DNA from 2 places in the Burkholderia sp. AW33-5 genome. Region 1 is predicted to be linked to the other one. Evidence: riboswitches for the same ligand, from Rfam matches in the RefSeq annotation. Region 1 holds a riboswitch; the other holds the start of a gene.
The links. A riboswitch is a leader RNA that binds a small molecule or an ion and turns the genes downstream of it on or off. The one in region 1 is predicted to bind glycine.

Region 1 (3,403 bases):
AAGCCGGCGATATTGGCGAGCAGTACTTGCGCGGTGCAGATGTTGCTGGTGGCCTTCTCGCGCCGGATGTGCTGTTCGCGCGTCTGCATCGCGAGGCGCAGCGCCGGGCGGCCGTGCGCGTCGACCGACACGCCGACCAGTCGTCCCGGCATCGTGCGCTTGAACGTGTCGCGCGTCGCGAAATAACCGGCGTGCGGGCCGCCGTAACCCAGCGGCACGCCGAAGCGCTGCGTGGTGCCGACCGCCACGTCGGCGCCGAATTCGCCCGGCGGCGCGAGCAGGGTCAGCGCGAGCAGGTCGGCGGCGACCACGGCCAGCGCGCCGTTCGCATGCAGGGTGCCGACCACGTCGCGGTAATCGTGGATGTCGCCGAAGGTGCCCGGATATTGCAGCAGCGCGGCGAAACAGCCGGTGGCGGACAGATCGCGGCGCGGATTTCCGACGACGATCTCGATGCCGAGCGGCTCCGCGCGCGTGCGAACGATCTCGATCGTCTGCGGATGGCAATCGTGCGCGACGAAGAAGATCCGGCTGTCCGACCGGGCGAGGCGCCGGCAGAACGTCATCGCCTCGGCGGCCGCGGTGCCTTCGTCGAGCATCGACGCGTTGGCGATCTCGAGGCCGGTCAGGTCGGCGATCATGGTCTGGAAGTTGAGCAGCGCCTCCAGGCGGCCTTGCGAGATTTCAGGCTGGTACGGCGTGTAGGCCGTGTACCAGGCCGGATTTTCCAGCACGTTGCGCTGAATGACCGGCGGCGTGTGGGTGTCGTGGTATCCCATGCCGATGAACGAGCGGAATACCTGGTTGCGGCCTGCCAGTGCAGCCAGCCGGTCCAGCGCGTCGGCTTCGGTGCAGCCGGGAGGCAGGGCGAGCGGCGCATCGCTGCGGATCGCCGCGGGGACGACCTGTTCCACCAGCTCGTCGACGGAGTCCAAGCCGAGCACGGCCAGCATCGCGGCCTGTTCGTTTGCATCGGGGCCGATGTGGCGGCGGACGAACGACTCGCGCTGCGCGACGGAATCGAATGCGTTCATGGCCGTCTCCGTCATGCGCCGATATAGGCGCGATACGCGGCGGCGTCCATCAACCCGGTCAGCTGCTCCGGGCTGTCGATGCGCATCCTGAAGAACCAGCCGTCGCATTCCGCGGAATCGTTGACGAGGCTCGGCGTGTCGCCCAGGGCGGCGTTCGCTTCCAGCACGGTGCCGGACACCGGCATCTTGACCTCGCCGGCGGCCTTGACCGATTCGACGGTGGCGGCCTCGTCGTACTGGGCAAAGGCGTCGCCTTCGTTTGGCAGTGCGACATAAACCAGATCGCCCAGCTGCGATTGCGCGTGGTCGGTAATGCCGACGGTGGCGCTGCCGTCGCCTTCGACGCGCAGCCATTCATGGGATTCGGTGTATCGGACCTCGCTCATGTGCTCTCTTCCTGACAGGGTTGCGTTGCGTGATGCGGCACACGCAAGCCGGAAGTGCACGGGCGGGAGGATGATCGACGAGTCGGCATCCGGACGAGACCGGGGCATTCCAGGCTGCGTGCCTGATGCCCCCTCTGTCCGTTTGCCTGAGAGATTGCGCGCCCCGGCGGGGCGCTTCTCCTTCGGCGAGGCTTGGTCGACGACCAGAGGCCTACTCTCCAGAGCGCTAATCGATGCGTCAGTCCTTTTGCCTGAGAGTTTCTGGGGCGATTCCCCTTCGGCGCCGCCGGACGGCGGTCTCTCCTGACACATCCCGATAGCTGGCGACAATCTAGTCGCACGCCTGCGGCGGTGTCAACACCTCGTTCGATCGCCCATGCGGCGAAGCAGATGCCGCGGCACGACGCAGGCGTGCCGAAAACGGCGCGCGGCCTGGCGGAGCAAGGCCGCGCCGCGATCGCGGCCGGTCGATACTTCGGTGGAGACCGAAATGAATATCCGATATCGACTATCTGTCCGCCGGCGCGGGGCGGTTGCCCGACTGGGCCATCAGGTCGTCGAGGAACGCGCGAAGCACGGTCGGCTGTGCGGCGCCGCGGCGCGTGATCGACGAGAACGGCCATGCGGACGTGAGCTGTTCCGCGGCGAGCTGGCGCATCTGGCCGGCGTCGACCCACTGTCTCGCGTAGTGCCGCGGCAGAAAGCCGATATACGCGCCCGTCAGGATCAGGATCGCCTGGGCCTCGACATTGTCGACGGTCGCGGCCGCGCTGCCGCTCTCGAGCAATTGCAGGTCGCGCTGCTGCAGGAACGCGCGGGCGACCACCTGGCTTTGGCGGACGCGCTCGATCAGCGCGTCGCCGGTGGCGTCGGTCGAGAACAGCGGATGGTAGCGGCTGCAGTAGAGGCCGTCGGGCTCCTCGTACAGCTGCGTGTAGGACAGGCCGGCAACGGTGAGCGGGAAGTGGCCGATCGCGAGGTGCAACCGCCCGTCGAGCACGCGTTCCTCGAGCTCGGCCGGCGTGCCGATGTAGATGTCGAGCTGGACATCGTGACCGCGCGAGACGAACCGGCGCAGCGCGAGCGGCAGGATGCTGTCGGTGTCGGTGACCGTGTTGTCGATGATGCCGAGATGAAGCCGGCCCGAGATGCGCTGCTTGAGCGCATGGGTGTCCATGCAGAACGCTTCCACCGCGAGCGCGAGGCGCTGCGCGGATTCGTAGGTCGCGACGCCGTGTTCCGTCAGACGAAAGCCGCTGCGGCCGCGTTCGCACAATTTGACGCCGAGGCGCGTTTCGAGGCTGGTCATCTGCTCGCTGATGGTCGACTGGCTCACGTTCAGCGCGGCCTGCGCGGCGGAGAAGCCGCCGCATTTCACGATGGTCATGAAAATCCTGAGCAGTTTCAGGTCGATGTCCTGCAGCTGTTTCACGTTCCGTTCTCCTCCGTCCGTCACATCGGAATATCCGATATGGACATCTGATAGATGCTATTTTTCCGGAAAAAATTTTTGCCCATAGTGACCGCAAAGGCAAGCGCATGGACGGCCGTGCGCCCGAAGACGAATCCGCATACAGATGGAGACGGAGACAATGCAGAACAACAGCTATGAAAAGGGCAGGCTCAACCTGCCGTTCGTCGGTCACTGCACCTTTGCGAAGGCGCCGGTGTGCCTCGACTGGGAGAACATCGACGCGGACGTCGCGATCCTGGGTGCGCCCAACGACATGGGCACCCAGTGGCGCTCGGGCGCGCGCTTCGGCCCGCGCGGCATTCGCGAGGCGTCAACGCTGTTTTCGTTCGGGCACGCGGGCGCCTACGATCACGAAGACGACGTGCTCTACCTGACCGAGGATCAGGTTCGCATGGTGGACGTCGGCGATGCGGACATCGTGCACACCGACATGGCCACGAGCAACGCGAACATCGAACTGGCCGTGCGCAAGATTCTCGCCGGCGGAGCGATGCCGGTGGTGCTCGGCG
Region 2 (3,403 bases), on a different contig from region 1:
CGCGCCGCGACAACGGCACGGCGCCCGATTTCGTGCACCTGCTGCTCGGCTATCCGGACAAGGACGTCGCGCTGCACGCGAGCGCGCTGTCGGCGATCGAGCCCGCGCGCTTCACGCTGCACGGCACGCGCGGCAGCTACCAGAAGTTCGGGCTCGACACGCAGGAAGACCAGTTGAAGGCCGGCCTGACGCCGGACCACGTCGAGTTCGGCGGCGGCAACCCGCCCGGCGTGCTTCGCGTGCTCGACGGCGAAGTCGAGGTCGAGCGGCCGGTACCGACGCTCGACGGCCAGTACGCGGAGTTCTACCGCGCGCTCGCCGCGTCGGTCCACGACGGCGCGCCGTTCCCGGTCACGCCGCAGGACGCCGTCGACGTGATGACGATCATCGAGCTCGCCGCGCAAAGCGAGCATGAAGGCCGCCGGGTACCGTTCGTGCGCCGCACCGTCTGACGGCCGCCGGTCGGGTCGGTGCCGTCCCGGCCTCGGCCATCGCGTCGGGCCGCGCCGCCCCCGGCAGCGGCAGCGACCACGCGTCAGCCGCCGCGACAACACGATCCCGAACATTCCGTTACAAATGGTGCGGGAACGAAAGTCAGCGGTCGCCCGGTCTGATGCGTTTCTCAAAAAGTCGATCCGACACCAAACCGTCAGGAGAATGTGATGCAACGGTTGATTCGCGCAGCGGCATGCTGCGTCCTGGTTTCCTCGCTCGCGGCCTGTGTCGTGCAGCCGCAGCGGCCGGCCCGACAGACGCCCCCGCCCCCGCCGCGGCCGAATCCGCAGGTCGTCGCGAACGATCGCCTGCTGGAGGTCCAGGGCCGGATCGACAACCTGCACCGCCGGATCGACGCGCGCGTCAACGGCGGCTACTACCCGCCGCCGTACGGCGCGCAGTTGCACCACCGGCTCGACGTGATCCGCCAGGAAGCGAGCGACATGTCGACCCAGCACAACGGCGGCCTGTCCGGCGACGAGCAGCGCGTGCTGAACCAGGAACTCGACACGGCCGCGCGCGCGATCGGCGAGTAAAACCGGCCATGCCGGCGTCCGCCGGTGCCGGCAAAAGCGGCGGCGTCCCTCACGCCGCCGCTTGTCGCGAAGCGACATTATTTTGCCCAAATTGACAATGCCGACCCGCTCGCGTACAGTCGCCCGCACGCGTCGGGAGAGCGTGTGGCCGCGTAGCTTCGCAACGCCGGTCGCGCCGCCGAAGGGGCACACCCGCAAACTCTCAGGCAAAAGGACCGACCGCGTCGGGGATCCCGTCCGCGCTTCGCGCGGGCCGCACTCCCCGCACTCTGGAGAGCGGCAGTAGCCCGCTGCGCGATTGCAGCGCGGGCAGGCTGCCCACCGAAGGGGCGCGCGTTCGCCGGCTCGTGGCCGCGGCGCAATCTCTCAGGTATCGAGGACAGAGGGGCATGTATCGCATCGCTCGCAGGCACACGGCCGCGACGGTCGGCACATGGCCGTTCTGACCCGCGCGCAAGCGCCTTGCCTGAGGCCTCGATGACTGCACTGAATCAAACCCCGCTCAACGCCGCGCACCGCGCGCTCAATGCCCGCATGGTCGACTTCGGCGGCTGGGACATGCCCGTCAACTACGGCTCGCAGATCGAAGAACACGAAGCCGTGCGCACCGACGCCGGCATGTTCGACGTGTCGCACATGTGCGTCGTCGATTTCACCGGCAGCCGCGTGCGCGCGTTCTTCGAACACGCGATCGCCAACAACGTCGGCAAGCTCAAGACCCCCGGCAAGGCGCTCTACTCGTGCCTGCTCAATCCGCAGGGCGGCGTCGTCGACGACCTGATCGTCTATTACTTCACCGAAGACTTCTTCCGCGTCGTCGTCAACGCCGGCACGGCCGAGAAGGACATCGCGTGGTTCAACCAGCTCAACGAACAAGGCGGCTACGGCCTGACCATCGCGCCGCGCCGCGATTTCGCGATCGTCGCCGTTCAGGGCCCGAACGCCCGTGAAAAGGTCTGGACGACGGTGCCCGCCGCGCGTGCCGCGACCAGCGAACTGAAGCCGTTCAACGCCGCGCAGGTCGCCGGCACGCCGTTCGGCGATCTCACCATCGCGCGCACCGGCTACACCGGCGAAGACGGCTTCGAAGTGATCGTCCCGGCCGTGCACGTCGAAGCGCTGTGGGCCGCGCTGCAGCAAAACGGCGTGCGCCCCTGCGGGCTCGGCGCGCGCGACACGCTGCGCCTCGAGGCCGGCATGAACCTGTACGGCCAGGATATGGACGACACCGTGTCCCCGCTCGACGCAGGCCTCGCGTGGACGGTCGACCTGTCGGCGCCGCGCGAGTTCGTCGGCCGCGCCGCACTCGAGCGCGACGGCTCGCGCGCCGCGTTCGTCGGCCTGATCCTGCAGAAGGAAAACGGCAAGGCGGGCGGCGTGCTGCGCGCGCACCAGAAGGTCGTCACGCCGCACGGCGAAGGCGAGATCACGAGCGGCACGTTCTCGCCGTCGATGCAGGAATCGATCGCGTTCGCGCGCGTGCCGGCGGCCGTCCAGGTCGGCGACATCATTCATGTGCAGATTCGAGACAAGCAACTTCCCGCGCGCGTGGTAAAACTGCCGTTCGTGCGCAACGGCAAGGTCCTCGCTGCGTAACGACCGAGAGGCGACCGGGAGGCCGCCTCCCGGGAAGCCGGGAAATGGCGCCCGGCGCAACCACACCCCGGCGCGTCCCGGCGGCGCGCCAGCATAACGAACACACCCTTTTATCCAGGAGCATCCGATGAGCAACGTCCCGGCCGATCTGAAGTACACCGACGAACACGAGTGGATCCGCACCGAAGCCGACGGCACGCTGACGGTCGGCATCACCGATCACGCGCAGAGCACGCTCGGCGACATCGTCTTCCTCGAACTGCCGCAAGTCGGCAAGTCGGTGAACGCGGGCGACGCCGTCGGCGTCGTCGAATCGGTGAAGGCGGCATCCGACATCTACTCGCCGGTGTCCGGCGAGGTCGTCGCCATCAACGAAGAAGCCGCCGACTCGCCGGAAGAAGTGAACGGCGACGCATACGGCACGTGGCTCTTCAAGATCAAGCTCGCGGCCGGCGCCTCGACCGACAAGCTGATCGACGCCGACGCCTACAGCAAGCTGATCGACTAATTTTCCCTACCCGAACCGCGCGCGGCCGGCCAGCCGGCCCGCGCGGGACCAGAGTCACGCCATGAAGCTCGAACACCCGGACCGCCTGATGAACCGCACGCCCCTCTCGCTCGCCGCGCTCGAAACGCACGACGCGTTCGCAGAACGCCACATCGGCCCCGATGCCGCCAGCCAGCAGGCCATGCTCGACACGCTCGGCTTCGCGTCGCGCGCCGCCCTGATCGACGCCGTGATCCCGGCCTCGATCCGCCGCGCCGAAACGCTGCCG

Region 2: it holds a riboswitch for glycine, as region 1 does, so the genes downstream of both, gcvT (glycine cleavage system aminomethyltransferase GcvT) here and gcvH (glycine cleavage system protein GcvH) in region 1, are expected to answer to the same signal.

Annotation. Positions count from the first base shown of each region.
Region 1 is NZ_JBSAXA010000022.1:12,013-15,415, forward strand. Features, by position in the region: gene gcvP (aminomethyl-transferring glycine dehydrogenase) at 1-1,049, opposite strand, end outside; gene gcvH (glycine cleavage system protein GcvH) at 1,046-1,420, opposite strand; glycine riboswitch at 1,650-1,736, opposite strand; gene ACV22V_RS26155 (LysR family transcriptional regulator) at 1,929-2,852, opposite strand; gene speB (agmatinase) at 3,013-3,403, shown strand, end outside.
Region 2 is NZ_JBSAXA010000009.1:119,028-122,430, reverse strand. Features, by position in the region: gene ACV22V_RS16800 (oxidoreductase) at 1-452, shown strand, start outside; gene ACV22V_RS16795 (hypothetical protein) at 663-1,031, shown strand; glycine riboswitch at 1,155-1,259, shown strand; glycine riboswitch at 1,291-1,424, shown strand; gene gcvT (glycine cleavage system aminomethyltransferase GcvT) at 1,509-2,627, shown strand; gene gcvH (glycine cleavage system protein GcvH) at 2,755-3,135, shown strand; gene gcvP (aminomethyl-transferring glycine dehydrogenase) at 3,197-3,403, shown strand, end outside.